Regions from separate parts of the Streptomyces sp. NPDC037288 genome, predicted to be linked through region 1. Evidence: riboswitches for the same ligand, from Rfam matches in the RefSeq annotation. Region 1 holds a riboswitch; the other holds the start of a gene.
The links. A riboswitch is a leader RNA that binds a small molecule or an ion and turns the genes downstream of it on or off. The one in region 1 is predicted to bind glycine.

Region 1 (15,357 bases):
GTTCGAAGAGGAACTTGCCCTTGAGGGAGTCGCGGGAGGGCCAGGCGTCCGCCCTGGCGGCCGCGTCGAGGGAGGGGTACGTCCCGCCGAGCAGATCGGCCGGCTTGTAGACGCTGCTGCCGAGCTTCTGGGAGACGAGCGTGTCGAACTCGTCCGGACCCATCCCCGCGTTGTTGTTGAAGCCGACCTTCATCTCGACCTTGATGACGATCGGCGGGTGGTCGGGGTGGAGCTGGTTCCAGGCGGCCATGTTGTCCAGGCAGCTGCCGAGGTCCTGGTTGCGGCTCTTGCCGTACAGCTCGCCCGGGGTCTTCGCGGCCTCGCAGTTGTTGTCGTTGCCCAGCGGGTTGCTGTGGCTGACCCGCCAGCGGTGAGTGAGGCTGTCCACGTACACGTCCAGCTCCAGGAGCGAGGCGCCGGAGTCCAACGCCTGGGCGAAGTAGGCGTACTTGGCCTTTTCGTAGGCGTTGTGCGTGCCGATGGCCGTCGTCCCGGAGAACTTCGGCGCCGCCGCGTGCGCGTTGCCCGGCCCCGTCGCCAGCAGCGCGGCCGCCCCCGCGAGTGCCGCGACCCGTCTCACTGCGCCCATAGCCAACTCCCCTTCGGATGTGTCGAGTTGGCCGCAGCGTATGAGCGAGCGGTTACTGCGCGGTAGCCCCTGGAGGAACATCAGCCCCTCTGCGGTGCGCCGGGGCACGGCACGTCTGGCGGCTAGATTGCTAGCATGCTAGCCTTGCGATCGTGGGTGATGAGGAAGTCAAGCAGTTCAACGTGTACCTGCCGATCGGGCTGATCAAGCAGGTCAAGTACCGCGCCATCGAGTCGGGCATGTCCTTGTCGGCACTGGTCGCAGACGCGCTGCGGGCCTACCTCGGCGACGCCCATCGACAGGAACAGCCCTCGACCGAGAAGGAGACCTGACATGGCGACCGAAGGCATCGAAGCCGTGTTCCTGGAGACCCACAACTGGGGCAGGGCGGCCAGGTTCTTCCAAGCCCTGGGATACGAGCTGGAGTTCGCGACCGACCACAACTCCGGTCAGTTCCGCAACGGCGACGGCCCCTGTGTCTTCATCGCCGAGGTCCCCGAAGGCCGGGAGCCGCGGACGCAGATCGTGCTGAAGGTGCCGGACGCGGACGCGTTCCGCGCCGACCCCGCCGTCGAGGTGGTCACACCGTTCGAGGACACCCACTTCGGGACGCGGATGATGACGGTCCGCGACCCCGACGGCCGGCTGTGGAGCCTCCAGGCCCCCCGGAAGGACCAGCCGTGACCGGCGACCGGACCGAGGCGCCGGACAACACCGCGGTGCGGTGCGCCCTGTGGCGGGCGCTGCACGTCCAGACCGACCCGCCGCCGCACGTGTTCGAGGACGAGATCGGCCTGCGGCTCGCGGACCCCGGCCCGGACTGGCGCAGCCGCCCGGACATGGATCCCGGTGCCACCGGGGGGTTCCGCGCGGCCATGGTGGCCCGCGCCCGCTTCATCGAGGACCTGGTCGCCGAGCAGGCCGAACGCGGGGTCGACCAGTACGTCATCCTGGGTGCCGGTCTGGACACCTTCGCCCAGCGCGCCCCGAAGACCGCCTCCCGCCTGCGCGTCTTCGAGATCGACCAGCCGGGCCCGCAGACCTGGAAGCGCCGCCGCCTGGCCGAACTGGGCCTCGGCGTCCCGGCCCCGCTGCACCTGGTGCCGGTGGACTTCGAGGCGAGCGGCGGCTCCTGGCTGCAGCACCTCACCGCGGCGGGCTTCGACCCCGGCCGCCCGGCGGTCATCGCCTCCACCGGCGTCACCATGTACCTCACCGAGGAGGCCACCACCGCCACCCTGCGCCAGGTCGCCGGGCTGGCACCGGGCACGACCCTCGCCATGACCTTCCTGCTGCCGGAAGAACTCGTGGACGAGCGCGACCGCGCCGGCCTCAAGGCGAGCGAGGCGGGCGCCCGGGCGTCCGGCACCCCCTTCGTCAGCTTCTACACCCCGCGCGCGATGCTGGACCTGGCTCGGGAGGCCGGCTTCGCGGACGTCCGGCACGTCTCGGGCGCCTCGCACGCCGAGCGCTACTTCGCCGGCCGCGCCGACGGCCTGCGCCCGTCAAGTGGGGAGGACCTGCTGCTGGCCCGGACCTGACGGACGCATCACTCCATGGCGCCCGCCGCAGCATTTCGGCTGTCAGAAATTGACAGCGGCGTGAAAATATGGCCCGGCGACTCGCTGAAACAGTTTTTTCACGGGCACTCAGGAATTGACAAAGGGCGGGGCGATATGACCCCGCCAACTCACCGAAAACGGCGGCCTGTTACGGGTATTCATAAATTGACAAGGGTGTGACGATTGCCTACCGTCCAGCGGTCAGGTCCTTTTTGCCGATCGCATCCGAGGATATTCATGACCACACCCCCGACGCTGCCGAAGTCCAGGCAGCAGTTGATCCTTGCCGTTCTCATGTCGTGCTCGCTGCTGATCTGGCTGGACAACACCGTCCTGAGCACCGCCTTGGAGACCCTCGCGGACCCGGCCCGTGGACTGGCCGCCGGCCCGGCCGAGCTTCAATGGGCCACAGGCTCGTACACCCTGGCCTTCGCCACCTTGATGTTCACCGCAGGCGCACTGGGTGATCGCTTCGGTCACCGGACCGTGCTCGCCACCGGACTGGTGGTCTTCGCCGGTTCCTCGGTGTGGGCGGCGTACGCAAGCGACGCAGGCCAGCTGATTGCCGCTCGAGCGGCGATGGGAGCGGGCAGTGCGCTGATCATGCCCGCCAACCTGGCCATCCTCATGTGGACCTTCACCGGCCCCGCGCGGGCCACCGCGATCGCCATTTCCTCGACATCCGCCGGTGTCGGAATGGCTGCAGGCCCCCTGTTGGCAGGGCTGCTTCTGGACCACTTCTGGTGGGGCTCGGTCTTTCTGGTCAACGTCCCGGTCGTGGTAGTGGCGTTGGCCGGGATCACCCTGCTGGTCCCGAATTTCCGCAGCCCCGTCCCGCGGGCTCTGGACCCGGCGGGGATGTTGCTGTCGATCAGCGGGCTCGCGGCGCTGGCCTACGGGCTGATCCGTGCGGGGCAGGTGGCCGCCTGGAGTCGTACGGATGTCTGGGCGCCGATAGCCGTCGGACTGGCCCTGCTGGCCGCCTTCGTACTCGTCGAACTGCGGACCAGGATGCCGAGCTTCGATCCCCGACTGCTCGCGCAACGTACCTTCGGTGGCGGCAACGCGGCGCTCGGACTGCTCCTGTTCGCCGTGGCCGCCGTCACCTTCTATCACGCGTTCTACCTGCAGGGCGCACGCGGCTTTTCGCCGATGGAGGCGGGCTCGGCCGGTCTCCCGACCGCGCTCGGCGCGGCCCTGGGGGCGTCTCTCGGTGCGCGTCTGGTTCGCCGCTGGTCGCTGCGCCCTGTCGCCGCACCGGCGCTCACCGTGGCGGCGCTGACCATGGGCGCGTACGGGTTGCTCGGACTGCACACGCCGCTCGTCTGGATCGAGATCCTGTTGTTGGTCCAGGGCCTCTCCGTCGGCATGGTGATCGGCCCGGTGACGGCAGCATTGATCAGCTCCCTGCCGTTGGAGCGGGCCGGTGCCGGGTCGGCCGTCACCAACACCGTGCGGCAGACCGGCAGCGTGATCGGCATCGCAGTGGGCGGCACGATCATGTCGATCGTGTACCGGCACACGATCGAACCCTCACTGAGCGACGTACCCGGGCCGGCGCAGGACCGGGCGCGGGTGTCCGCCGAACAGGCCCGGCAGGTAGCCACCGCGATCCACCGGCCCGCTCTCGCGCACGCCGCCGATGATGCGTTCGTCCACGCCATGCACGTCGGCGCGGTCTGGATCATGCTCGCCGCGCTCTTCGGAGCGGCTGTACTGGTGATCGCCCTGCGTCCGGTGGGACGGCCCACGGGGCCGGCACGGGAGCCGGACCACGATCGACGAGGCAGCCGCTCCACGCCCGGGGCCTCCCCCCGTTCCGGGGCCGACGGCCAACCCGCTCACAAGGGCGATGACGTGGGCAGCCACTGACGGTGGGCGTCGGCGACGCAGCGAGCTTCAGTCCTCGTCGTCTCAGTCCGCGCGCTCACGCCGCGGCTGTCCGCACGATGGCCGAAGCGCCGCCGCCGCGGCTGCCCGCGGCACGAAGGCCCTGACCGCGCCGAACGACACGAACGCGCTGGTCAGGGCCTACCTCCTCAGCACTCGATGATGTTCACCGCGAGCCCGCCCCGCGCCGTCTCCTTGTACTTCACGGACATGTCCGCGCCGGTGTCCTTCATGGTCTTGATGACCTTGTCGAGGGACACCTTGTGGGAGCCGTCGCCGCGCATGGCCATCTTGGCGGCGGTGACCGCCTTCACCGCGGCCATGCCGTTGCGCTCGATACACGGGATCTGGACCAGGCCGCCGACCGGGTCGCAGGTCAGGCCGAGGTTGTGTTCCATGCCGATCTCGGCCGCGTTCTCGACCTGCTCCGGGGAGCCGCCGAGGACCTCGGCGAGGGCGCCGGCGGCCATGGAGCAGGCGGAGCCGACCTCGCCCTGGCAGCCGACCTCGGCGCCGGAGATGGAGGCGTTCTCCTTGAAGAGCATGCCGATCGCGCCGGCGGCCAGGAGGAAGCGGACGACGCCGTCCTCGTCGGCGCCCGGCACGAAGTTGATGTAGTAGTGCAGGACCGCCGGGATGATGCCGGCCGCGCCGTTCGTGGGGGCCGTCACCACGCGGCCGCCCGCCGCGTTCTCCTCGTTCACCGCCATCGCGTAGAGCGTGATCCACTCCATCGCGTGCGCCAACGGGTCGCCCTCCGCGCGCAGTTGGCGGGCCGAGACGGCCGCGCGGCGGCGGACCTTCAGGCCGCCGGGCAGGATGCCCTCACGGGACATGCCGCGCTGGACGCACTCGCGCATCACCCGCCAGATCTCCAGCAGGCCCGCCCGGATCTCCTCCTCGGTGCGCCAGGCGCGCTCGTTCTCCAGCATCAGGGAGGAGATCGACAGGCCGGTGTCGCTCGTCAGGCGCAGCAGCTCGTCGCCCGTGCGGAAGGGGTACTTCAGGACCGTGTCGTCCAGCACGATGCGGTCCGCGCCGACCGCGTCCTCGTCCACGACGAAGCCGCCGCCGACCGAGTAGTACGTCTTGGAGAGCAGTTCCGCGCCCGAGGTGTCGTACGCCCATATCGTCATGCCGTTGGCGTGGTACGGCAGGGCCTTGCGGCGGTGCAGGATCAGGTCGTCGTCGAAGGAGAAGGGGATCTCGTGCTCGCCGAGGAGCGAGATACGGCCCGCGGTCCTGATCCGCTCCACCCGCTCCTCCGCCGTCTCCACGTCCACCGTGCGGGGCGAGGCGCCCTCCAGGCCGAGCAGGACCGCCTTGGGCGTGCCGTGACCGTGGCCGGTGGCGCCGAGGGAGCCGTAGAGCTCGCATCGCACGGAGTCCACCGAGCCCAGCAGGCCCTCGTTGCGCAGGCGGCGGGCGAACATGCGCGCCGCACGCATCGGGCCGACCGTGTGGGAGCTGGACGGGCCGATGCCGATCGAGAACAGGTCGAAGACCGAGATGGCCACGGTCACTCCTCAAGAAAGCAGTACAGGGGTGGTGGGGCACCCTCGGGCACTCACCTCCGAGTGCCCCACCGGGGACTTACTTGTCCGGACCTACTTGTTCAGGCCCGGGTACAGCGGGTGCTTGTCGGCGAGCGCCTTCACGCGCGCCTTGAGGGCCTCCGCGTCGGCCTCCCCGAAGGGAGAAGGCGCCATCAGCGCCTCGGCGATCACGTCCGCGACCTCGGCGAAGTCCTCGGCCGTGAAGCCGCGGGTCGCCAGGGCCGGCGTACCGATCCGCAGGCCCGACGTCACCATCGGGGGGCGCGGGTCGTTCGGGACGGCGTTGCGGTTGACCGTGATGCCGACCTCGTGGAGACGGTCCTCGGCCTGCTGCCCGTCCAGCTCGGACGCGCGCAGGTCGACCAGGATCAGGTGCACGTCCGTGCCGCCGGTCAGGACGTTCACGCCGGCCTCACGGGCGTCCGCCGCCGTCAGGCGCTCGGCGAGGATCCGGGCACCCTCCACGGTACGACGCTGGCGCTCCTTGAACTCCTCCGAGGCGGCGACCTTGAAGGAGACCGCCTTCGCCGCGATCACGTGCTCCAGGGGACCGCCCTGGAAGCCCGGGAACACGGACGAGTTCAGCTTCTTCGCGAAGTCCTTGCCGCGGGCGAGGATGATGCCGCCGCGCGGACCGCCCAGCGTCTTGTGCGTGGTGGAGGTGACCACGTCGGCGTACGGCACCGGGTTGGCGTGCAGACCGGCCGCGACCAGGCCCGCGAAGTGCGCCATGTCGACCCACAGGTAGGCGCCGGCCTCATCGGCGATCCGCCGGAACTCGGCGAAGTCCAGCTCACGCGGGTACGCCGACCAGCCCGCGATGATCACCTTCGGGCGGTGCTCCTTGGCCAGCCGCTCGACCTCGGCCATGTCGACCAGGCCGGTGGCGGCGTCCACGTGGTAGGCGACCACGTCGAACTGCTTGCCGGAGAAGTTCAGGCGCATGCCGTGGGTCAGGTGGCCGCCGTGCGCCAGGTCCAGGCCGAGGATGGTGTCCCCGGGCTGGGCCAGCGCGAACAGGGCCGCCTGGTTGGCGGAGGCGCCGGAGTGGGGCTGGACGTTGGCGTACTCGGCGCCGAACAGCTCCTTGATCCGGTCGATGGCGATCTGCTCGGCGACGTCGACGTGCTCGCAGCCGCCGTAGTACCGGCGGCCCGGGTAGCCCTCGGCGTACTTGTTGGTCAGCACCGAGCCCTGCGCCTCCATCACCGCGAGCGGCGCGAAGTTCTCGGAGGCGATCATCTCCAGCGTGGACTGCTGGCGGCCGAGCTCGGCGTCGACCGCGGCGGCGATCTCCGGGTCCAGCTCGTGCAGGGACGTGTTCAGGACGGTCATCGGGCTACGACTCCTCAGCCTGCGTTCTGGGCGGTGTACTCGTCGGCGGAGAGCAGGTCGGCCGGCTCCTCCGTGACGCGCACCTTGAACAGCCAGCCGCCCTCGAAGGGGGCGGAGTTCACCAGCGACGGGTCGTTGACGACGTCCTCGTTGATCTCGGTGACCTCACCGGTGACCGGCGAGTACAGGTCGGAGACCGACTTGGTCGACTCCAGCTCACCGCAGGTCTCGCCCGCGGTCACCGTGGAGCCGACGTCGGGGAGCTGGGCGTAGACCACATCGCCGAGCGCGTTGGCCGCGAACTCGGTGATGCCGACCGTCGAGACGCCGTCCTCGGCGGCCGACAGCCACTCGTGCTCCTTGCTGTAGCGCAGCTGCTGGGGGTTGCTCATGGCCTGAATTCTCCTGTACGCGCGGGAGTGCTGATGAAGGGGGGACTGCTGAAACCGCTGGTGAGCAGCGGAAACGTGCGCGGGGTCACACGGTGACCGCGCCCAGTGTCTACTTCTGGCGCCTGTAGAACGGCAGCGCCACGACCTCGTACGGCTCGTGGCTGCCCCGGATGTCCACACCGACGCCCGCGGTGCCCGGTGCCGCGTGCGCCGCGTCGACGTAGGCCATGGCGATCGGCTTGCCCAGGGTGGGGGAGGGGGCGCCGGAGGTGACCTCGCCGATCACCTGACCGCCCGCGACGACGGCGTACCCGGCGCGCGGCACGCGCCGGCCTTCGGCGATCAGCCCGACGAGGACCCGCGGCGGGTTCTCCTGAGCTCTGGCGGCGGCCTGCTCAAGCGCCTCGCGCCCGACGAAGTCGCCCTCCTTCTCGAACTTCACCACCCGGCCGAGCCCGGCGTCGAAGGGGGTGAGCGCGGTGGTCAGCTCGTGCCCGTACAACGGCATGCCCGCCTCCAGGCGCAGGGTGTCCCGGCAGGACAGGCCGCAGGGGACCAGACCGGCGCCCTCGCCGGCCTTGGTCAGCGCCTGCCACAGCTCCACGGCGTGCTCCGGCTTCACGAACAGCTCGAAGCCGTCCTCGCCGGTGTAGCCGGTGCGGGCGATCAGCGCAGGGACGCCGGCGACGGTGCCGGGCAGGCCGGCGTAGTACTTCAGGCCGTCGAGGTCGGCGTCGGTGAGGGACTTCAGGATGCCGGGGGACTCCGGGCCCTGCACGGCGATCAGCGCGTACGCGTCCCGGTCGTCGCGCACCTCGGCGTCGAAGCCGGCGGAACGCTCGGTGAGGGCGTCCAGCACCACCTGGGCGTTGGAGGCGTTGGCGACGACCATGTACTCGGTCTCGGCGAGCCGGTAGACGATCAGGTCGTCCAGGATGCCGCCGTCGGCCCGGCAGATCATGGTGTAGCGGGCACGGCCCACGCCCACGGAGGCGATGTTGCCGACCAGCGCGTAGTTGAGGAGGGCCGCCGCACCGGTGCCGGTGACGGTGATCTCGCCCATGTGGGAGAGGTCGAAGAGGCCCGCCTTCGTGCGCACGGCGATGTGCTCGTCGCGCTCGGAGCCGTAGCGCAGGGGCATGTCCCAGCCGGCGAAGTCGGTCATGGTCGCACCGAGCGAGCGATGCAGCGCGTCCAGCGCGGTATGACGCGGCTCAAGGGGTTCGGTACTGCTCATCGGACGGTCGTCTCCCAGGAAAGCAGACAGGCGAGGAACGTTCCTCCCCATCTGTCATCGGAACCTGAGAGGTTCGCCAGGACCGCCACAGGGACGATCACGGCTTGCACCTTGGGTGGAGCCACTGTCGCAGCGGCCCGCTTTTCAGATGTGCCTCGCCCGCGCGGTAACGGGGCCTGAGAGATTCAAGGGAGGGACTTGCTCCTTCGGCGCCCCGGCAGCAGTGCTGCCAGGAACTCTCCCGCGCGGATTCAAGCGGCCGGTATGCAGTTGGCGGCCACATCATTGCACGGCGAGCCGGCTTTTGTAACCGACCTGTGGCAGGACGCGGACCTCTCCACCACCGCCGTTCATTACCTTCTCTTTACGTATAGCGGGCATGAGCATTACCGGGCCGACAGGGGAGGAAGATCACGGTGAACAGGACCGCGGTGTATGCCACCGCCACCACAGGCATCGCGGTGCCGAGGCGGCGTCCCGCCCCGGCCCCCGTCGTCCGCGACCTGCGCGACCGCGCCGGCCGCGGCCCGCACGCGCTGCTCTTCGGCCCCGGGGACCTGGCGGTGATCACCGGCCTGCCCGGCAGCGGCAAGTCCACCCTGATGCGGCGCGCGGTCGCCGGCCGCCGCATCGACTCCCAGGACGTGCGCGACCGCTTCGCCGCCCGCCTGCCCCGCGCGCTCCCGTACGCCCTCTACCGCCCGCTGGTCCGCCTCGCCCACTACACCGGCCTGCGCCGCGCCCTGCGCACCGGGGAGGGGCTCGTCGTCCACGACTGCGGCACCCAGCCCTGGGTGCGCGCCTGGCTCGCCCGCGAGGCGCGCCGCCGCGGCGGCACCCTCCATCTGCTCCTGCTCGACGTCGCGCCCGGTACCGCCCGCGAGGGGCAGCGGTCCCGCGGCCGGGGCGTCTCCCGCCACGCCTTCCGCCGTCACCGCCGTACGACCGCCCGGCTGCTCGACACGGTCGAGCGGGGCGAGCTGCCCGCGGGCTGCGGATCCGCGGTGCTGCTGGACCGCGGGGCGGCGGACACCCTGCGGCGGATCGCCTTCACCGGATGAGATCGCGTTCACCGGATGACATCGCATGCAGCGGACGAGATCGCACGCACCGGACGAGGAGGACGACGTGCACAGGGTGAGGGACTATCACAGCCACCCGCTAGCCTTCTTGGTCACAGCAGTGGCTTCCAGCAGGCGGTAGGCAGATGGACTTCCCGGCAGACATTCCCGCGGACTTCCCGGCACAGGCGCACCCCCAGCCGCACGGCGGCTGGCCCGGCAACGAGCTCGAGGAGGTGCTCTCGGCCTCCCTCGGCATACCCGCCGCGGCCGGCCGGATCATCGAGGTCCTGGGCCGCAGCCTGCTGTGGATCCCGCTGCCGGGCGGCGGCGGCCCCGACAGCGGCCCGCTGGACCTGCCCACGCTGGACATCGGCGGCCAGGTGTACGTCCCGGTGTTCAGCTCCGAGGAACAGCTGCGCCAGGCGGCCGGCTCCCACATGTCGTACACCATCGCCCCCGCCGTGGAGTTCGCCCGCGGTCTGCCCCCGCAGGTCGGCATGGCCGTGAACCCCGACGCCCTGGTCGGCATCCCGCTCCCGCCCGAGGCGGTGGCCGAGCTGTGCCGGACCGGCCGCACCCCGCTCGACGGCCCCGGCACCGGCGGCCGGGTCCGCCTCTTCGAACCCGACTGGCAGGACGACCCGGTCGACTTCCTCTCCGCCGCGTCCGCCGAGTTCGCCGAGACCGGCGTGGTCCTCGCCGCCCGCCGCTGCCTGGCCGCCATAGAGACGGACGACCCGGTGATGTTCGTCGGCGTCGAACTCTCCCAGTGGGAGGGCGACCTGCGCACCCTCCCCCTGCAGGCCCTGGGCCGAGCCCTCGGCAAAGTCCCGGTCAGGTGGCCGGTCAACCTCGTCCTCCTGGACGTGACGGACGACCCGGTGGCGGGCTGGCTGAAGGACAACGTCCGCCCCTTCTATCAGTACGGTCACTGATCAGCAGGCAGGGGCGCAGCGGACCTCAGGGGCGCGGGGAACTGCGCGGGTGACCCACCGCAACCCCGCACCCGCGCACGATCCCGAGGCCGCACCCCGGTGGGCGCATAAGCTGTCTCCACACACGGGGCAAGAAAAGAGAAGGGCACGACAGGTGAGCGCGAGCCACAGCGGCAGCGTCGAGCACATGCTGCGCCAGGTCACGCCCGGACGCTACGACGCCTACGAGGCACTGCTGCGCGCCCTCGCCGCCCCGTCCTCCGGTCAGATCTGGATGCTCCTGTGGCACGGCCAGGCCGGCTCCCCGGACGCCCAGTACGGAAACATGGAGGTCGACGGCTTCCAGTACGCCCCGTGCGTCACCTCCGCGCAGGAGCTCTCGGTCAGCGGCTGGAACCGGTCGTACGAGGTCGTCGACGGACTCGACGTGGCCCGCACCCTCTACCCGGACCACTACGGCCTCTGGCTCAACCCGCACGCCCCGGGCGGCGGTGTCGGCATCCCCTGGCTGGATCTGCGCCGCATCGCCACGGGCCTGGACCGCCAGCCCGCCGGGCCTCTCCGGCTGACCGAACCCGGCATCGAGGTCCCGCAGTTCTACGCCCTGCTCGCGCAGAACGCCCACCGCACCCCGGCCCTGCGCTCCCTGCGCCGCGCCTGGGTGCAGCCGGCGCTCGGCGCGCCGTACCTCGCCATCGGCCTGGACGTGTACGACACCTCGCCGGCCGCGGTCGACTCGGTGCGCGCGATGATGCAGCAGTCCGTCGGCGCGGTCCCGGAGGGCCTGCCGGTGTCGACGGTCGCGATGACCGACGAGTACGACCCGGTCGTGATGTGGATGCGGGCCAGCGCCCGCCCGTTCTACGACCGCGAGGCCCACGCCGCGCCGCAGCCCCAGCTCCAGGCCTCCCCACAGCAGCAGGCGCCCGCCGCCGGATACGGCTATCCACCGGTGCACGGCAGTTTCTGACCTGGGCTCATCGCTCGTATGTCCCGTTTTGCGCACGCGGCCGTCCCGGCGGGCCCCGTCCGTTCGCCGTAACTTCCTGTCCGCATAACAGGAAACGCCTGCTTGCATCACGGTTGCGCATCCATTCCCTGTCAAGGCTGGCGGCTGATCGCGCAAGCGTTGAAGACTCCCCCTTCAAGGGGTTCGCCCCTGTGTACGACGGACTGTTTGATGCCGCTACCAGCGGCAAGTGCGGGCCGGCTACCGCCGGTTGAGAGGGGTCCCAGCCTGATGACGGCACCATTGCACGAGCCGACCGCGGAAGCGGCCCCGGGTGCGGCAGAGGAAGCGGCGGTCGCGGCCACCGACGCGAAGGCCGTTCAGGGCCGCTCCCTGGGCCGGATCGCCTGGGAACGCCTCAAGCGGGACAAACTGGCCCTGACGGGCGGCATAGTCGTGCTCCTCCTCATCGTGATCGCGCTGCTCGCACCGGTGATCACGAACCTCGTCGGCCAGGACCCGGACGCCTACCACCAGGGCCTGATCGACCCGCTGTTCAGCACCCCCAAGGGCTCGATGGGCGGCATCGGCGGCGACCACCTGCTCGGTGTCGAACCGGTCAACGGCCGCGACATCTTCGCCCGCATCCTCTACGGCGCCCGGATCTCGCTGCTCGTCGGCTTCCTGTCCGCCGTGGTCGCCGTCATCCTCGGGACCATCCTCGGCATCCTGGCGGGCTTCTTCGGCGGCTGGGTGGACTCGGTCATCAGCCGGGTCATGGACGGCCTCCTCGCCTTCCCGCAGCTGCTGTTCATCATCGCGCTGGTCTCCGTCATGCCCAACCAGATGCTGGGGCTCAGCGGCACGGGCGTGCGTGTGTTCGTGATGATCCTGGTCATCGGCTTCTTCGGCTGGCCGTACATCGGCCGCGTGGTGCGCGGTCAGACGCTCTCGCTGCGTGAACGCGAGTACGTCGAGGCGGCCCGCTCGCTCGGCGCCGGGCGGTTCTACATCCTCTTCAAGGAACTGCTGCCCAACCTCGTCGCGCCCATCATCGTGTACACGACGATGATGATCCCCACGAACATCCTCACCGAAGCGGCGCTCAGCTTCCTGGGCGTGGGCGTCAAGCCGCCCACCTCCTCCTGGGGACAGATGCTCTCGAGCGCGATCGACTACTACGACTCGGACCCCATGTACATGGTGATCCCTGGCGTGGCGATCTTCATCACGGTTCTGGCCTTCAACCTCTTCGGCGACGGCGTGCGGGACGCGCTCGACCCGAAGGCTTCCCGCTGAAGTGCCGTACCCCAAGCGTCCCGTGAGCTCTTCCACGGGGTCTCTCATCAAATCCGGAGGATCCGAGATCGTGAACACCCAACGCACCTCAGGGCGGCGCAAGCAGGCCCTTGCCGCTGCCGCAGTGGTCGCCGGGCTGCTGACCACGGCGGCGTGCGGCGGAGGCAATGGCGGCGGCTCGAAGGACGGCGCGGCCGGCTTCAACGCGGCGGTCAACAAGGTCGCCCAGGCCGACCAGGTCAAGAAGGGCGGCACGCTGAAGTTCGTGAGCACGCAGGACGCCGACTCGTGGGACACCACGCGCGGCTACTACGGGTTCATGTGGGACTTCTCGCGCTACTACAGCCGCCAGCTGGTCACGTACAAGACCGCGCCGGGTGCCGAGGGCGCGACGCTCACCCCGGACCTCGCCACGGACATGGGCAAGGTCTCGGACGGCGGCAAGAAGTACACCTTCACGCTGCGTGACGGCGTCACCTGGGAGGACGGCAAGCCGATCACCTCCCAGGACATCAAGTACGGCATCGAGCGCGTCTGGGCGCAGGACGTCCTGTCCGGCGGTCCGATCTACCTCCAGCAGATGCTGGACCCGAAGAACACGTACAAGGGTCCGTACAAGGACACCGCGAAGGACCACCTGGGCCTGAAGGCGATCGAGACGCCGGACGCGAAGACGATCGTCTTCCACCTGCCGGCGCCCAACTCGGACTTCCTCCAGACGCTGGCGATGACCACGGGCTCCCCGGTCCGCCAGGACAAGGACACCAAGTCCAAGTACGGCCTGCACCCGTTCTCCTCGGGTCCGTACAAGTTCGAGTCGTACGCCCCGGGCAAGAACCTGGTCCTGGTCCGCAACGACCAGTGGAAGGCGTCCTCGGACCCGGTCCGCAAGGCGTACCCGGACAAGATCACGCTGGACATCTCCACCAACCAGGTCAACTCGGACCAGCAGCTGATCAACGGCGACTACGACCTGGACGCCAGCCAGACCGGCCTGGGCCCGCAGGGCCGCCAGATCGCCCTGAAGCAGCACAAGGACAACCTGGACAACCCGGTCTCCGGCTTCATCCGCTACGCGGTCTTCCCGCAGAGCGTCAAGCCGTTCGACAACGTCCACTGCCGCAAGGCCGTGATCTACGCCGCCGACCACGTGTCGCTGCAGACCGCCCGCGGTGGCCCCATCGCCGGTGGTGACATCGGCACCAACATGCTCCCGCCGTCGGTCGCCGGTGGCGAGGGCCAGAAGTACGACCCGTACGAGATCGCGACCAAGAACAAGAACGGCAACGTCGCCCTGGCCAAGCAGGAGCTGAAGGCCTGCGGCAAGGCGGGCGGCTTCTCCACCACCATCGCGGTCCGCAACAACAAGTCGCAGGAAGTGGCCACCGCCGAGTCCCTGCAGGCCGCGCTGAAGAAGGTCGGCATCAACGCCGACATCTACCAGTACGACGGCTCGCAGTCCCCGGGCATCATCGGCGCCCCCGCGAACGTGGCGAAGAAGAAGCTCGGCATCATCATCATGGGCTGGGGTCCGGACTTCCCGACCGTCCAGGGCTACGGCATCCCGCTGTGGAGCAGCAAGTACATCCTGCAGAGCGGTAACAACAACTACGCCCTGATCAAGGACAAGGCGATCGACGGTCTCTTCGACCAGTACACCACCACGCTGGACAACTCGAAGAAGACCCAGCTCGCCACGGAGATCAACCACAAGGTCTCGGAGGGCGCGTACTACCTGCCCTTCACCTTCGAGCGGCTGCTGAACATCCGCTCCTCGCGTCTGGCCAACGTGTACACGACGAACGCGTACAGCGGTTACTACGACTTCGTCAACCTCGGCCTGAAGTCCACGAAGTAAACCCGGCACACCCGCCGTACGGCACGAAAGGCAGGTGAAGGCCGGCGCGGCGAGCCGCGGGCCCACCGGAAGATCTCCGGGGGCCCGCGGTCCGCGGCGGGCCGTTAGCTGTGCTCGCTTACCTCATCAGGCGGCTGTTCGCCGCCGCAGTGATGCTGGTGGTCATCATCCTGGTGGTCTTCAGCATCTTCTTCCTCGTCCCCAAGTGGGCGGGCGTGGACATCGCCACGAGCTTCGTGGGCAAGCAGGCAGACCCGCACGCCGTCGAGGCGGTGCGCGAGAAGCTGGGTCTGGGCGACCCGATCTACGTCCAGGTCTGGGACTTCTTCAAGGGCATCTTCGCGGGCCGCACCTACTCGGCCGGCGGTGACGTCACCCACTGCGCCGCGCCGTGCTTCGGCTACTCCTTCCGCAGCGAGCAGGCCGTCTGGCCGGTGCTGACCGACCGCTTCCCGGTGACCCTGGGTCTCGCGCTCGGCGCCGCCGTGCTGTGGCTGGTCTTCGGTGTCGCGGCGGGTGTGCTCTCCGCCCTCAAGCGGGGCAGCATCTGGGACCGCGGCGCGATGGTCGTCGCCCTCAGCGGTGTCTCGCTGCCGATCTACTTCACGGGTCTGCTCGCTTCGGCGATCTTCGTCTTCGGGCTGAAGTGGTTCGACGGCAAGTACGTCTCGATCAGCGACAGCTTCTCCGG
Region 2 (15,357 bases), on a different contig from region 1:
ATCGTTTCAAGGTCATCGGCAAGCCACAGGACCTGGAGCCGGCGTTGAACATCCCGGGAGGCGTGGTGCAGACACTGGAGAAGGAGCAGGCCACGGTGACCGTCGAGCAGTCGGACAAGATCGTCGTGGACGCCTTGCGACAGGCGAAGCGGCCTGACTACGCTCGGTCGTCCTCCCAGTGAACCGGTGGTGCATGGGGGACGTCGCGCAGGGGCATGAGGTTGCGGGGGGTCGGCGCACCGAAGGGGTGGTGCGTGATGGAAACTGTCTGGTGGATACGGACGTTGTGAGAATGTCCGGCTCGGCCGGTGTAGGCAATCAGGGTTCGTCCTGCCCCACGGGCGGGTCTGTTTCGGTCAAGGGGAATCGCCCGTGAAGTTGTTTGCGAAGTTGTTCGGCAAGAGCGCACGAGAAGGCAGCGGCAACGCGACCGCTCGGCATCGCGCACAGCCTGACGCGGAGGGCCAGCGCCCGCTGTTCCGGGACCAGGTCGCTGGTCCGGGCGGTGACATTTCCGGAGGTCAGGGCGGGGCGTCGGTTGACCCTGCCCAGTCCGGCGGCATAGGTTTCGGGCAACCGTCAACCTCAGGTGCGGGCGGAGGGTTCGCCCCCGGTCCGTACGCGTCCCATGCCCCGGCGGGGCAGCCGCAGCAGGAGGATCCGTCCATGTCGGCCCTGGTGTGTACGAGGTGCGGTAACCGCAATGCGGAGAACGCACGCTTCTGTTCCAACTGTGGTGCGCCGCTGCGCCCGGGAGTGGCGCCGGAGCGTGCCTCCGAGACGACGTCCACGATCTCGATCTCCGGTCTGGAGGCCTACGACTCCGAGGTCACCGGCCAGACGCAGATGCCGATGCTGTCGCCGGAGGCGCAGGCCGCGGTGGACGCGCTGCCGCTGGGCTCGGCGCTGCTGGTGGTGCGCCGGGGACCGAACTCGGGCAGCCGCTTCCTGCTGGACAGCGACCTGACCACGGCGGGCCGTCATCCGCAGAGCGACATCTTCCTGGACGACGTCACGGTCTCGCGTCGGCACGTGGAGTTCCGGCGTTCCCCGGACGGCTCGTTCACGGTGGCCGACGTGGGCAGTCTGAACGGCACGTACGTCAACCGGGAGCGGATCGACCAGGTCGCTCTGTCGAACGGTGACGAGGTGCAGATCGGCAAGTACCGGCTGGTGTTCTACGCGAGCCGGCAGGGCATCTGACCCGCCCCCGGACCGGCGTCCGGGGGGACCCCAGGGAAGGTCCATGCTTCAAACACCGAGCGGCGGTGCCGGAAGCGGTACCGCCGCCAGGGACAGTGGGCTGATGAGCATCGGCACGGTGCTGAACGCGCTGCGCGACGAGTTCCCCGAAGTCACCATCTCCAAGATCCGTTTCCTGGAGGCCGAGGGGCTCATCGAGCCGCAGCGGACCCCTTCGGGGTACCGCAAGTTCAGCGCCGGGGATGTCGAGCGCCTGGCGCATGTGCTGAGGATGCAGCGGGACCACTATCTGCCGCTCAAGGTGATCCGCGAGCGGCTGGACGCCATAGAGCGGGGTGAGGCCGTCCAGCTGCCCCTCGTGGGGCGTCAGCGCACCGCGGAGGACGTTCCGGAGCCGCCCGGGACGCCCACGGTGGCCCGGGTGGGCAGGGCCGAGCTGCTGGCGGCCGCGGACATCGACGAGGGCGAGCTGCGGGAGTGGGAGTCGTACGGGCTCATCGCTCCTCTGGAGGACGGGGTGTACGACGCCGAAGCCGTCACCGTGGCCTCGCTCGTCGCCGAACTGGGCCGGTTCGGGATCGAGCCGCGCCACCTGCGGGTGATGAAGGCCGCCGCCGACCGCGAGGCCGGTCTCGTCGACCAGGTGGTCGCCCCGCTCAAGCGCCACCGCAACCCGCAGACCAGGGCGCACGCCGAGGCCCGTACGAAGGAGCTGGCGGCGCTCACCGTGAAGTTGCACGCGGCACTGGTGCAGACCGCTCTCGGTGTGCGGCTGCCCTGAGCTCCGGCGGCTCCCCGGCGGCCGGATCGGGCACCTGTTCCCGGCCCGACTACCCAAACATCCCGGGCACGGCCTAGGGTTGCTGTGTGAACGAGCTCGATGTCGTAGGTGTCCGGGTCGAAATGCCCTCCAACCAACCGATCGTGCTCCTGCGCGAAGTGGGAGGCGACCGTTACCTCCCCATCTGGATCGGACCGGGGGAGGCGACGGCGATCGCCTTCGCCCAGCAGGGCATGGCCCCCGCCAGGCCACTGACCCACGACCTGTTCAAGGACGTGCTGGAGGCCGTCGGCCAGGAGCTGACCGAAGTACGCATCACCGATCTGCGGGAAGGCGTCTTCTACGCGGAGCTGGTCTTCGCCAGCGGCGTCGAGGTCAGCGCCCGCCCCTCCGATGCCATAGCGCTGGCCCTGCGCACCGGAACGCCGATCTACGGAAGTGACACGGTGCTGGACGACGCCGGCATCGCCATTCCGGACGAGCAGGAGGACGAGGTGGAGAAGTTCCGCGAGTTCCTCGACCAGATCTCGCCCGAGGACTTCGGCACCAGCAGCCAGTGATCATGAGCGGCCGGTGAGCGCCGATCCCCGGTGAGGCGGGCATGTGCCACCGGCCATTGAGGGCGTCCTACGGCTTCCCCCGAACGCATTCGGCTAGCCTTTCCCCGCGGTGGGACACGGGAAACCACTCCTAGGGTGATTATCACTCGGCGTGCCGAGTGTGGCGATCGTTGACGCACCCCTGGTGACTGCCTACCGTCGTGAAGGCAGGTCAAGGACGGAGGTCGGCGTGAGAACCAGCGGCGACGGTACGGCTGGGGGTGCTCCCGTGCGCGGTTTCGGGGAGAGCGGTCCGTACCCGGTTCACGGCAGCGCGGTGGATCACGCTCCGCACCGGCCGACGGCGGTGCCGAACGGCGGAGGGGCGGCGTCCATGACATCCGAGCAGATCGGCTATCGGGGGCCCACGGCCTGCGCGGCCGCCGGCATCACCTACCGACAGCTCGACTACTGGGCCCGCACCGGCCTGGTCGAGCCGAGCGTGCGGCCCGCCTACGGGTCGGGAACCCAGCGGCTGTACAGCTTCCGAGACGTGGTCGTCCTGAAGATCGTGAAGCGGTTCCTGGACACCGGGGTCTCGCTGCAGAACATCCGCGCCGCCGTGCGGCACCTCAGGGAACGCGGTTTCCGCGACCTGGAGCGGATGACGCTGATGAGCGATGGCGCCACGGTCTACGAGTGCACCTCGCCGGACGAGGTCCACGCCCTGCTCCAGGGCGGCCAGGGCATCTTCGGGATCGCCGTCGGCGTGGTGTGGCGCGACGTGGAAAGCGCGCTCTCCCAGCTGCACGGCGAGCGCATCGACACGGGCGAGACGCTCGTCGGGCACAACCCGGCGGACGAGCTGGCGCGGCGCCGCAACCGGGCGGTCTGACGCCGGTCCTCGCGGGGCCGGGCATTGTCAGTGCCGTGGGGCAGCATCGGAGATGTGAGAAACGCGCCCACGATCCTGCATCTCGACATGGATGCCTTCTACGCCTCGGTGGAGCAGGCGTCCAAACCGAGCCTGCGCGGGAAAGCGGTCGTCGTGGGCGGCCTCGGACCACGCGGGGTGGTGGCCACCGCGTCGTACGAGGCGCGGGTCTTCGGGGTCCACTCGGCGATGCCCATGGCCCAGGCCCGCCGGCTGGCACCCAACGCCGCCTATCTGGTGCCGCGCTTCACCCTGTACCGGGCGGTCAGCGAGCAGGTGATGGCGCTGTTGCGGGAGCTGTCACCGCTGGTGGAGCCGCTCAGCCTGGACGAGGCGTTCGTGGACCTGGAGGCCGGCGGGACGGCCTGGGACGAGGAGTCGGCGCGGCTGACCGCGATCAGGCTCCGCGCGGACATCCGGGCGGTCACCGGGCTCACCGGATCGGTCGGGCTCGCCGCCTCCAAGATGCTCGCGAAGATCGCCTCCGAGCAGGCCAAGCCGGACGGTCTGGTGCTCATCGAGCCGGGGTCCGAGCGGGCCCTGCTGGAGCCCATGCCGGTGCGGACCCTGCCCGGGGTCGGGCCGGCCACCGGCGACCATCTGCGCAGAGCCGGGATCACCACGGTCGGGGAACTGGCTCAGGCGGGCGAGGACGAGCTGGTCCGGCTGCTCGGCAAGGCCCACGGGCACGCGCTGTACGCCATGGCCCTGGCCCGTGACGAGCGGCCCGTGGTGGCCGAGCGCGAGGCGAAGTCGGTGTCGGTCGAGGACACCTACGACGTGGACATCCACGACCGGCTGCGGATCGGGCTCGAGGTGCAGCGGCTCGCCGACCGGTGTGTGGGGCGGCTGCGCGGGGCCCGGCTGGCGGGGCGGACCATCGTGCTGAAGGTGCGGCGGTACGACTTCTCCACGCTGACCAGGTCGGAGACGCTCAGGGGGCCGACGGACGATCCGGCGGTCGTGCGGGAGGCGGCGGCGCGGTTGCTGGACTCCGTGGACACCACGGGCGGGGTACGGCTGCTCGGCGTGGGTGTGTCCGGGCTCGCCGACTACACGCAGGAGGACCTGTTCGCGCAGGCGTTGCCCTCGCGGGCTGCGGAGACGCCGGAGGAGGACGTGACTGAGACCGTGGCTGAGGCCGTTGCGCAGCAGCCGGAGCCGGTCGGACGGCACTGGCGCGCCGGGCAGGACGTGCGGCATGCCGAGTACGGGCCCGGGTGGGTGCAGGGGAGTGGGCTGGGGCGGGTGACCGTGCGGTTCGAGACGCCGCAGTCCCCTCCGGGGAGGGTGCGGACGTTCTTCGTCGATGACCCTGCGCTCGAGTCCGCTGATCCGTTGCCGTTGGTTTCGGACCTCGCCGGCACGCCCGCCCGTCCCGGTCAGCCGAGCAGCGGCCGACACGAGGCTCCGCCCCGGACCCCGCAGAGGGATGAGGAGTCGGGGACCCCGCAGAGCGATCAGCTCTCCTCCGAGCCCGCCAGCTTGCCGAAGTCACGGTCCGGGACGGACGGAGGGGGTGCCACGTCCAGGCCGTAGTGGTGGTAGAGCTGGAGTTCCTGTTCGGGGGAGAGATGGCGGCCCACGCCGAAGTCGGGGGCGTCCTTGATCAGGGTGCGGTCGAAGGGGACGTGGAGGGAGCCTTCGATCAGTTCGCTGGGCTCCAGGGGGACGAAGGCGTCCCGGGAGAACAGGCCGGTGCGTATGGCCGCCCACTCGGGCACGCCGGTCGCGTCGTCGAGGTACACCTCGTCGATGGTGCCGATCTTGGTCCCATTGCGGTCGAACGCCTTGCGGCCGATCAGGTTGCGCGGATCGATCTCGGTCTGCACGGTCCCTCTCCCTCCACGTGGTCGCAACTCATCCGTAAGCACTACAAAAGAGCACATTCAGGGAGGCGGCCACTCGAAGGCTCGGGCGTTGACCTCGCTGGTAGGCTGACAGCGGCTGCTGACCCCGTGCGGGAGAGTCCTCCGACCACCTCGGAGGCGCCGAAGGAGCAAATCCTCCCCGGAATCTCTCAGGCTCACGTACCGCACGGACGAGGTCACTCTGGAAAGCAGGGCGGGTGTCGACGGCTTCCGCTCTCACCGACGGTGAAAGCCGGGACTCTCGGGTCCCCGGTGAAGCTCTCAGGTTGAGATGACAGAGGGGGAGGCCGTCGGGGCACCCGCGCCGTGGTGCCCCTCAAAGGTCGCGTCAGACCAGGAGGCCTCCGCAATGACCGCCCACCGCATTCCGCTCTCGGAGCTCGAAGCGGGCATCCCCTTCGAGCAGCGCCACATCGGGCCCGACCAGGAGGCGTGGGCCAAGATGCTCGCGCACGTCGGCTACGGCTCGCTGGACGAGCTGACCGCCGCCGCGGTCCCTGATGTGATCAAGAACGCCGACGCCCTCGACCTGCCGGGAGCCCGCACCGAGGCCGAGGTGCTCGCCGAGCTGCGCTCGCTCGCCGACCGTAACCAGGTCCTCGACTCCATGATCGGCCTGGGCTACTACGGCACCTTCACCCCGCCGGTCATCCTGCGCAACGTCATGGAGAACCCCGCCTGGTACACCGCGTACACCCCGTACCAGCCGGAGATCTCGCAGGGGCGGCTCGAGGCCCTGCTGAACTTCCAGACCGTGGTCGCCGACCTCACCGGTCTGCCCACCTCCGGCGCCTCCCTGCTCGACGAGGGCACGGCCGCCGCCGAGGCGATGTCCCTGTCGCGGCGCATGGGCAAGAACAAGAAGGGCCTGTTCCTGGTCGACGCGGACGCGCTGCCGCAGACCATCGCCGTCATCGAGACGCGCGCCGAGCCGACCGGTGTGGAGGTCGTCGTCGCCGACCTCAGTGAAGGCATTCCGGCCGAGCTGGCCGAGCGCGAGATCAACGGCGTGCTGATCCAGTACCCGGGCGCCTCCGGTGCCGTACGGGACATCAAGCCGGTCATCGACCAGGCGCACGAGCTGGGCGCCCTCGTCACCGTGGCCGCCGACCTGCTCGCGCTGACCCTGCTGACCTCGCCGGGCGAGCTGGGCGCGGACATCGCCGTCGGTACGACCCAGCGCTTCGGTGTGCCGATGGGCTTCGGTGGTCCGCACGCGGGCTACATGGCCGTGCACGAGAAGTTCGCGCGCAGCCTGCCCGGCCGCCTCGTGGGCGTCTCCGTCGACGCCGACGGCAACAAGGCCTACCGGCTCGCGCTGCAGACCCGTGAGCAGCACATCCGCCGGGAGAAGGCCACCAGCAACATCTGCACCGCGCAGGTGCTGCTCGCCGTGATGGCCGGCATGTACGCCGTCTACCACGGGCCGGAGGGGCTGAAGACCATCGCCCGGCGCACGCACCGGTACGCCACGATCCTCGCCGCGGGCCTGAAGGCCGGCGGTGTCGAGATCGTGCACGGCGCCTTCTTCGACACCCTCACCGCGCGCGTGCCCGGCAGGGCCGCCGAGGTCGTCGCCGCCGCCCGGGCGGGCGGCGTCAACCTGCGGCTCGTCGACGCCGACCACGTCTCCCTCGCCTGCGACGAGACGACCAAGCGGGCCCAGCTGGCCGCCGTGTTCTCCGCCTTCGGTGTCGAGGGCGACATCGAGGGGCTGGACGCGACCGCCGAGGACACCCTCCCCGAGGCGCTGCTGCGCACCGACGTCTACCTGACCCACCCGGTCTTCCACCAGTACCGCTCCGAGACCGCGATGCTGCGCTACCTGCGCAGGCTGGCCGACCGCGACTACGCGCTCGACCGGGGGATGATCCCGCTGGGCTCCTGCACCATGAAGCTCAACGCGACCACGGAGATGGAGCCGGTCACCTGGCCGGAGTTCGGGCAGCTGCACCCCTTCGTGCCGGCCGAGCAGGCCGAGGGCTACCTCACGCTCATCCGTGAGCTGGAGGAACGTCTCGCCGAGGTCACCGGCTACGACAAGGTCTCCCTGCAGCCGAACGCCGGTTCCCAGGGCGAGCTGGCCGGTCTGCTGGCCGTACGGGGCTACCACCGGGCCAACGGTGACGAGCAGCGCACGGTCTGCCTCATCCCGTCCTCCGCGCACGGCACCAACGCCGCCAGCGCCGTGATGGCCGGCATGAAGGTCGTCGTCGTCAAGACCGCCGACGACGGCGAGATCGACGTGGCGGACCTGCGCGCCAAGATCGAGCAGTACCGCGACGAGCTGGCGGTGCTGATGATCACCTACCCGTCCACGCACGGCGTGTTCGAGGAGCACGTCGCCGACATCTGCGCCCAGGTCCACGAGGCCGGCGGCCAGGTGTACGTCGACGGCGCGAACCTCAACGCCCTCGTCGGCCTCGCGAAGCCGGGCCACTTCGGCGGTGACGTCTCGCACCTGAACCTGCACAAGACCTTCTGCATCCCGCACGGCGGCGGCGGCCCCGGGGTGGGCCCGGTCGCGGTCCGCGGGCACCTGGCGCCGTACCTGCCGAACCACCCGCTGCAGCCGGCCGCGGGCCCGGAGACCGGTGTGGGCCCGATCTCGGCGGCGCCGTGGGGCAGCGCGGGCATCCTGCCCATCTCCTGGGCGTACGTCCGCCTCATGGGCGGCGAGGGCCTCAAGCGCGCCACGCAGGTGGCCGTGCTCTCGGCGAACTACATCGCCAGGCGCCTGGAGCCGCACTACCCGGTGCTCTACACCGGCCCCGGCAACCTGGTCGCGCACGAGTGCATCATCGACCTGCGCCCGCTGACCAAGGCGACCGGCGTGAGCGTGGACGACGTGGCCAAGCGCCTGATCGACTACGGCTTCCACGCGCCGACCATGTCCTTCCCGGTGGCCGGCACGCTGATGATCGAGCCGACCGAGTCGGAGGACATCACCGAGCTGGACCGGTTCTGCGACGCGATGATCGCCATCCGCGCGGAGATCGAGAAGGTCGGCTCCGGCGAGTGGCCGGCGGAGGACAACCCGCTGCGGGGTGCCCCGCACACGGCCGCCGCGCTCGGCGACGAGTGGACGCACGCCTACAGCCGTGAGGAGGCCGTCTTCCCGGCCGGTGTCTCGGCCGCCGACAAGTACTGGCCGCCGGTGCGCCGTATCGACCAGGCCTTCGGCGACCGCAACCTGGTCTGTTCGTGCCCGCCGCTGGACGCGTACGAGGACTGAGCGAGCGGTGGCTTCCAGGGCCCCGTCCGGTTTTCCGGGCGGGGCCCTCGCCGTGTCAGGCCGTCGCCAGGGACACCTCGGTCGCCTTGATGAGGGCGATCACGTCGGAGCCCACGAAGAGGCCCAGGTCGGTGGCGGCGTCCTTGGTGATGGCCGCGGTCAGTTCACCGCCGGGGACGGAGATCTTCACGGAGGCCATCGCGGCGCCGGTGGTGAGGCCGACGACCGCGCCGGGGAGCTGGTTGCGGATCGACAGACCCTCCACGCGGTGCGTGGCGAGGGAGACCTCGGTCGACTTCACCAGGGCCCGTACGGGTGAGCCGGGGGCGAGGGCGAGGTCCTCGGCGGACTCCTTGGTGATGGCCGCGGTGAGGTGCTGCCCGCCGTCCAGGCGGAGCTTGACGGTGGCCATGGCCTCGCCCGGCTGGATCGCGGTCACCGTGCCGGGGAGCTGGTTGCGGATGCTCAGGGTCATGGGCACCCACGGTAGAGCGCCGCCCGATCAGGCCGGGTACGCGTGTGTCTGCGCCGCTTTCACCGTCGCCCAGACGGGTGCGCCGGGGTGCAGACCGAGGTCGGCGGCGGCGACCGTGGTGAGGTCGGCGGCGAGGGGGAGTTCGCCGGCGAGGTCGGCGCGGATCTGGTCGCCGTGCGTCTCCAGGCCGGCCACCCGGCAGCGCCAGAGGTTACGGGCGCTGGCTCCGGTGGGCCGGTCCCGGAACAGGGTGACGGCGCTGGGCGGGAAGGCCACGAAGACCGGGCCGGACAGGTCTTCCGTGGTGGTGATCGAGGGTCCCGCGTCGAGCCGTACCGTGTGCCGGTCGGCCTGTCCCCGGTAGAGGTTGAGGCCGACGAGCTGGGCGATGTAGTCGGTGCGCGGACGGCGGGCGATGTCCGCCGGAGTGCCCTCCTGGACGACCCGGCCGTGCTCTATCACGACCAACCGGTCCGCGAGCACCATGGCGTCCAGCGGGTCATGTGTGACGAGGACGGCGACCGCCTCGAAGTCGGCGAGGTGGCGGCGGAGTTGGGCGCGGACCTCGAGGCGGGTGCGGGCGTCGAGGGCGGCGAGCGGTTCGTCCAGGAGCAGTAGCCGGGGGTGGACGGCCAGGGCGCGGGCAAGGGCCACGCGCTGGGCCTGGCCCCCGGAGAGGCGGCGGGGCTTGGCGCCCGCGTGGTCGGTCAGGCCCATGCGGTCCAGCCAGGCCGCGGCCTGTGCGCGGGCCTCGGCCTTGGTCACGCCGTGGCAGCGCGGGCCGAAGGCGACGTTGTCGAGGGCGGACAGGTGGGGGAAGAGCAGGTAGTCCTGGAAGACCACGCCGACCGGGCGGGACTCCGGGGGAGTGCGGTCCAGGGCCGCGCCGTCGAGGCGGAGATGGCCGTCGGTGAGGGGGGTGAGGCCGGCGAGGGCGCGCAGGGCGGTGGTCTTGCCGGCGCCGTTGGGGCCGAGGAGGGCGACGACGTCTCCGGGGGCGGCGGTGAGGGTCACTTCCAGGCGGAATGCGGCTCGGTCGACGACCAGGCGGGCGTCGAGGCCGGCTGTGGGCGGGTGCGGGTGTGTGGTGGGTTGCCGGCTTCCGGCCGGCTCCGGGTTCCCGCCCGCACCATCCGTGCGGCTCTCGTCGTCGGGTGCGGGCGGCCCCTGCGGAGGCTCGGCGCCGACGGCCGCGGGTGGTTGCTGTGGGGGCTGAGCGCCGTGGGGCGCTGTCGGGTGCGGGTTTGTCATGATGCTGTCATCCACCGGTCTCTGAGGCCCGCCAGCACCGCGACCGACACCGTCAGCAGGACCAGGCTGAGGGAGATGGCGGCGTCGGGGTCGTTCTGCAGGGCCAGGTAGACCGCGAGGGGCATGGTCTGCGTACGGCCGGGGAAGTTCCCGGCGAAGGTGATCGTCGCGCCGAACTCGCCGAGCGCCCGCGCCCAGGCCAGGACCGCACCCGCGGCGATGCCGGGCGCGATGAGCGGCAGGGTGACCCGGCGGAACGCGGTGAACCGGGACGCGCCGAGCGTGGTCGCCGCCTCCTCGAAGCGCGGGTCGGCCGCGCGCAGCGTGCCCTCGACGCTGATGACCAGGAACGGCATCGCGACGAACGCCTCCGCGATCACGACCCCGGTGGTGGTGAACGGCAGGGTGATCCCGAACCAGGCGTCCAGCCACTTGCCGATGACCCCGTTGCGGCCGAGGGCCAGCAGCAGGGCGACACCGCCGACCACCGGCGGCAGGACCAGGGGCAGTGTCACCAGGGCCCGTACGAGGCCCCGGCCGGGAAACTCCGTACGGGCCAGCAGCCAGGCCAGAGGCACGCCCAGGACGAGGCTCACGGCCGTCGCCGCGCTGGCGCTGACCAGGGACAGCTGAAGCGCCTGCCACACCTCCGTGCTGGTCAGCTGGTCCGGCAGGCTGTGCCAGGGCGCGCGGACCAGCAGCGCGAGCGGCGGCAGCAGCAGGAACGCCAGCGCCAGCAGGGCCGGCAGCAGCAGCGGCAACGGCACTCCGCGCCGGCCCCCCGTGCCGACGCGGCGCCGCCGCGGCCGGCCCGTGCGGGGGCCGGCCGCGACGCCGGGCTCGGGGAGCGAGGTCACGGCTTGAGGAACCCGGCTTCGCTCAGCGCCTTCTGGCCCTCGGCGGACTGCACGAGGGCGATGAACGCCTTGGCGGCCTCGGCGTTCTGGCCGTGCTTCAGCTGGACGATCGGGTAGTCGTTGATGGCCTTGGCGGACTCGGGGAACTCCACGCCCTCCACCTTGCCACCCGCCGTCTTCACATCGGTCTGGTAGACGACCGCGGCGTCGGCCTCCTTGAGCTCCACCTTGTTCAGGGCGCTCTTGACGTCCTGCTCGTAGGAGGCCGGGGTGAGCTTGAGCTTGGCGGCGTCCAGAGCCTTCTGCGCGGCGGCGCCGCACGGCACGGTCTTGTCGCACAGGACGACCTTCAGGCCGGACTTGGTCAGGTCCTTCAGGGAGGACACCTTGTCCGGGTTGCCCGGCAGGGTGGCGATCTCCAGCTGGTTGCGCACGAAGGTGGCCGGGGTGCCGACCGCTTCCTTCTTGTCCGTCACGATCGCCATGGTCTTGGGGCTGGCGGCGGCGAAGACGTCCGCCGGGGCACCGCCGGTGATGCTCGCGGCGAGGGTGTCGCTGCCACCGAAGTTGAAGCTGACCTTGGTGCCCGGGTGGGCCTGCTCGAACTCCCTGCCCAGAGTCGTGAAGCTCTCTTTCAGGGAGGCGGCGGCGAACACGGTGACCGTGCCGGACAGCTTCGGTGAACCGGAGCCGGTCTTGGCCGGCGTCGTGGAGGAGTCACCGGAGGAGGAGCAGGCGCTGAGTGCCATCAGGGCGGCGGCTCCCGCACCGGCCAGCTGCAGCATGCGCCGGGTCCGGCGCACGGAACGGGTCATCACGGATGTACTCCTCTGGTTCTGCGGAACGACGGTCGCGCCCTGTCACGGCCGGGGGCACCGGCCGTGCGGCGATGATACTGCCGCATCTGCCAGCCGTAAGTCTCCTGTCTCTTCGCATGAGCTGCGAACCTGCGAGTTGTAGCTTGCATGTGCGTTTGCACGGAGGGCGACGGCGGGTACGGTGCTGCGGGAGGTGGTCGCAGGTGACGCTCGCGGAACTCGCCCTGACCGGCGATCTGGCCCGGCCCGCCCGGCTGCGGGTGCCGGACCTGCTGCACTGGCCGCAGCACCGGGTGGAGGTCAGCTTCGAGTGCGCGACCAGCGGCATCCAGCACCACCGGTTCGCCGGCCCGCGCCTGTACGACGTCCTCACCGACGCGGGGCCCGGGTTCGACCCGGCACGGCGCAAGGACCGGCTGCGCTTTCTCGTCGCCGTGACCGGTACCGACGGCCACCACGCGGTGCTCTCCTGGGCCGAGATCGATCCGGACTTCGCGGACGCGCCGGTCCTGCTGGGCGTGCGTGTCGACGACACCCCGCTGGACGCGGCCGGGCCCCAGCTGGTGCTGCCGCAGGACCGGTGCGGGGCCCGGCACGTCAGCGGGATCTCGGCGATCCGGGTGGACGGCGGTTACCGCTGTGAGGCTCCAGCGCCGGTCACGCCCGGTCACGCGTCACCGGCAGCTCCATGAGAACCGCACCCCCACGCGTCGGGCGGTGTCAGACCCGGTCGATGTGGACGTTGGTGGACTTCACGCGGGCGGTGGCCTCCATGCCGACCTCCAGGCCCAGTTCCTCGACGGCCTCGCGGGTCAGGAGCGACACCAGCCGGTGCGGGCCGGCCTGGATCTCCACCTGGGCGGCGACGTCACCGAGCTTGATCGCCGTGACGATGCCCGGGAAGGCGTTGCGCACGGAGGTGTAGGAAGGGTCCTCCTCGCTGCCGCCCGCCTTGGCCAGCTCCACCGAGAACGCGGCCAGGTCCCTGCCGTCGACGAGCCGCCGCCCGGCCTCGTCGCGATGGGTCGCCACCCGGCCCGCGTCGGCCCAGCGGCGGGCGGTGTCCGGGCTCACGCCGAGAAGCCGTGCCGCCTGGCCGATCGTGTAGGACTGCATGCCGGTCACGATAGGGCCATCAGCGGGGAACCGCGGACGTGGGGTGAGACGGTGGGTCGGCGGACAGGCCGCGTCCGGGCGGTGGTCCGGACGGGGGCCCACCCGTACGGCGTGCCCCGCCGGCCCTGTCGGGGCGTCGCAGTCTCACCCGGTGTGCACCCGCGGGCGGCGCACCCGGTCCGGTTCCGCCTCGCGCAGCACTTCGCGGGTGACCGGAGCGACCTCGCCCTGGCCGAAGAGGAAGAAGCGCAGGAAGTTGGCGAACGGGTTGCCCTCGGTCCACTCGAAGTAGATGTGCGGGGTGCAGCCCGTGCTGTCCCGGACGTGGAGCAGCAGGGCGGCCAGCGCGTTGGGGATGGAGGCGGACTCCAGGGTCAGCACGCGGTAGCGGCCGTGCAGCACCTCGCCGCGCACGGTCAGGCCCGCCTCGAACTCGGACGGGTCGGTGACCGTGACCTCGACGAAGACGAAGTCCTCCTGTTCGGGCATGTCGTTGTCGGCGCGGATCTGCTCGATCTTGTCGCGGTACTCGGCCTTGTCCCGGTGGCCGGGCTCGTTGGCTATGAACCGCATCTTGCGGCTGGCCATGTCCCGGACGAATCGTTCCGCCAACGGGTCGAGCGTCACGCTGGTCACGCGCAGCTCGAAGGCACGGGCGAGCCGGGACGCCAGCGAGACCAGGATGATGCCGGCGATGAAGCAGGCACCGATCTTCACACCGTCCGGGCGCTCGATGACGTTCACGACGGTCGTGTAGAGGAACACCGCCGAGATCACGCCGAACCCGATGGTCCAGTTGCGCTGCTCGGCCTTGTGCGCCGCGATGGTCACCGCGATCGCGGCCGAGCTGATCAGCACCAGGACACCGGTGGCGTAGGCGCCGCCCTGCTTGTCGACGTTGGCATCGAAGATCCAGGTCACCAGGAACGCGACCAGGGTGAAGACGATCACCATGGGGCGTACCGCGCGCGCCCAGTGCGGGGCCATGCCGTAGCGCGGCAGATAGCGCGGCATGAGGTTGAGCAGGCCTGCCATCGCGGAGGCGCCGGCGAACCACAGGATGGCGATGGTCGAGATGTCGTAGACCGTGCCGAAAGCGCCGCCGAGGTACTCGTGCGCGAGGTAGGCGAGGGCACGGCCGTTGGCCGGGCCGCCCGTCTTGAAGTCCTGCTCCGGGATGAGCAGCGTGGTGATGAAGCTGGTGGCGATCAGGAAGCAGCTCATGATGAGCGCCGCGGTCGTGAGCAGCTTCTTGGTGTCCCGGATCCGGCCGGTCGGCTTGTCCTCGGTGTCCCCGGCGTCGCCCTGGACGTGCGGCATGACCGCGACACCGGTCTCGAAGCCGGACAGGCCGAGGGCGAGTTTCGGGAAGACGATCAGCGCCACGCCGACCATGACGAACACGTTGCCGTGTTCCGCCGTCAGGGCGGTGGTCCAGTCGGTGACGACATGTCCGGCGGTGAGGACGTGCCACAGGCCGACGAACACGACGACCAGGTTGAGCGCGAGGTAGATGCCGACCAGGGCGACCGCGACGCCGATCGCCTCCAGGAAGCCCTTGAGGAACACCGCGCCGAGCAGCGCCACCAGGAACAGGGTGATCACCATCTGGTGGCCGTGCAGGGTGCTGGTCAGGTGGGGGTTCTCCACCAGGTGGGTGGAGGCGTCGGCGGCCGACAGGGTGATGGTGATGAGGAAGTCGGTGGCCGCGAAGCCCAGCAGGGTGAGCACGAACAGCTTGCCCTGCCAGAACGACAGCAGCCGCTCCAGCATCGCGATGGAGCCCTCGCCGTGCGGGCTCTCCTCGGCCACCCGGCGGTAGACCGGCAGGGCGCCGGCCAGGGTGACGATGACCAGCACGATGGTCGCGATCGGCGACAGCAGACCGGCCGCGAGGGCCGCGATGCCCGGCTGGTAGCCGAGGGTCGAGAAGTAGTCGACACCGGTCAGGCACATCACGCGCCACCAGCGCTGGCCCTTGTGCGGGGGCTCGGGTTCGGCGTGGGGGCCGGTGTGGCCGCCGTGCTTGCCCATGTCGGACAGCCCCTCCAGCATCCAGTTGCGCAAGCGACTGGGAGGGGGGTGCTCGGTCGTGGCCATCGGCGTGCTCCTGTGTGCGGCTCAGCTCTTTTCCGGCCATCACGCGGACGGCGGCACCAGCGTAAGCAGAGAGTGACGCCAGGGCCCATGGATCCGGGCTCAGCAGGCGTCAATCTTGCGTTAAGAATGGCGTGAGAGCGGCAGAGCCGCATCAAGAAGGCGAGGCCGCAGGCGGTT

Region 2: another riboswitch for glycine. It lies ahead of gcvP (aminomethyl-transferring glycine dehydrogenase); the one in region 1 lies ahead of gcvT (glycine cleavage system aminomethyltransferase GcvT).

What each region holds. Positions count from the first base shown of each region.
Region 1 covers NZ_JBVJVY010000025.1:43,420-58,776, forward strand. Annotated here, with positions in the region: gene ACZ7GZ_RS25990 (phosphatidylinositol-specific phospholipase C domain-containing protein) at 1-589, opposite strand, end outside; gene ACZ7GZ_RS25995 (ribbon-helix-helix domain-containing protein) at 742-921, shown strand; gene ACZ7GZ_RS26000 (VOC family protein) at 923-1,273, shown strand; gene ACZ7GZ_RS26005 (class I SAM-dependent methyltransferase) at 1,270-2,130, shown strand; gene ACZ7GZ_RS26010 (MFS transporter) at 2,389-4,023, shown strand; gene ACZ7GZ_RS26015 (L-serine ammonia-lyase) at 4,191-5,558, opposite strand; gene glyA (serine hydroxymethyltransferase) at 5,649-6,932, opposite strand; gene gcvH (glycine cleavage system protein GcvH) at 6,947-7,324, opposite strand; gene gcvT (glycine cleavage system aminomethyltransferase GcvT) at 7,434-8,561, opposite strand; glycine riboswitch at 8,603-8,715, opposite strand; glycine riboswitch at 8,716-8,815, opposite strand; gene ACZ7GZ_RS26035 (AAA family ATPase) at 8,978-9,622, shown strand; gene ACZ7GZ_RS26040 (enhanced serine sensitivity protein SseB) at 9,769-10,560, shown strand; gene ACZ7GZ_RS26045 (enhanced serine sensitivity protein SseB C-terminal domain-containing protein) at 10,748-11,530, shown strand; gene ACZ7GZ_RS26050 (ABC transporter permease) at 11,801-12,808, shown strand; gene ACZ7GZ_RS26055 (ABC transporter substrate-binding protein) at 12,879-14,666, shown strand; gene ACZ7GZ_RS26060 (ABC transporter permease) at 14,777-15,357, shown strand, end outside.
Region 2 covers NZ_JBVJVY010000055.1:5,475-20,831, forward strand. Annotated here, with positions in the region: gene ACZ7GZ_RS37005 (DUF881 domain-containing protein) at 1-182, shown strand, start outside; gene ACZ7GZ_RS37010 (FHA domain-containing protein) at 373-1,203, shown strand; gene ftsR (transcriptional regulator FtsR) at 1,247-1,984, shown strand; gene ACZ7GZ_RS37020 (bifunctional nuclease family protein) at 2,071-2,544, shown strand; gene ACZ7GZ_RS37025 (MerR family transcriptional regulator) at 2,774-3,418, shown strand; gene ACZ7GZ_RS37030 (DNA polymerase IV) at 3,473-4,996, shown strand; gene ACZ7GZ_RS37035 (PRC-barrel domain-containing protein) at 4,918-5,289, opposite strand; glycine riboswitch at 5,409-5,503, shown strand; gene gcvP (aminomethyl-transferring glycine dehydrogenase) at 5,678-8,563, shown strand; gene ACZ7GZ_RS37045 (TOBE domain-containing protein) at 8,619-9,038, opposite strand; gene ACZ7GZ_RS37050 (ABC transporter ATP-binding protein) at 9,066-10,289, opposite strand; gene modB (molybdate ABC transporter permease subunit) at 10,286-11,146, opposite strand; gene modA (molybdate ABC transporter substrate-binding protein) at 11,143-11,961, opposite strand; gene ACZ7GZ_RS37065 (molybdopterin-dependent oxidoreductase) at 12,168-12,656, shown strand; gene ACZ7GZ_RS37070 (TOBE domain-containing protein) at 12,685-13,080, opposite strand; gene ACZ7GZ_RS37075 (APC family permease) at 13,225-15,180, opposite strand.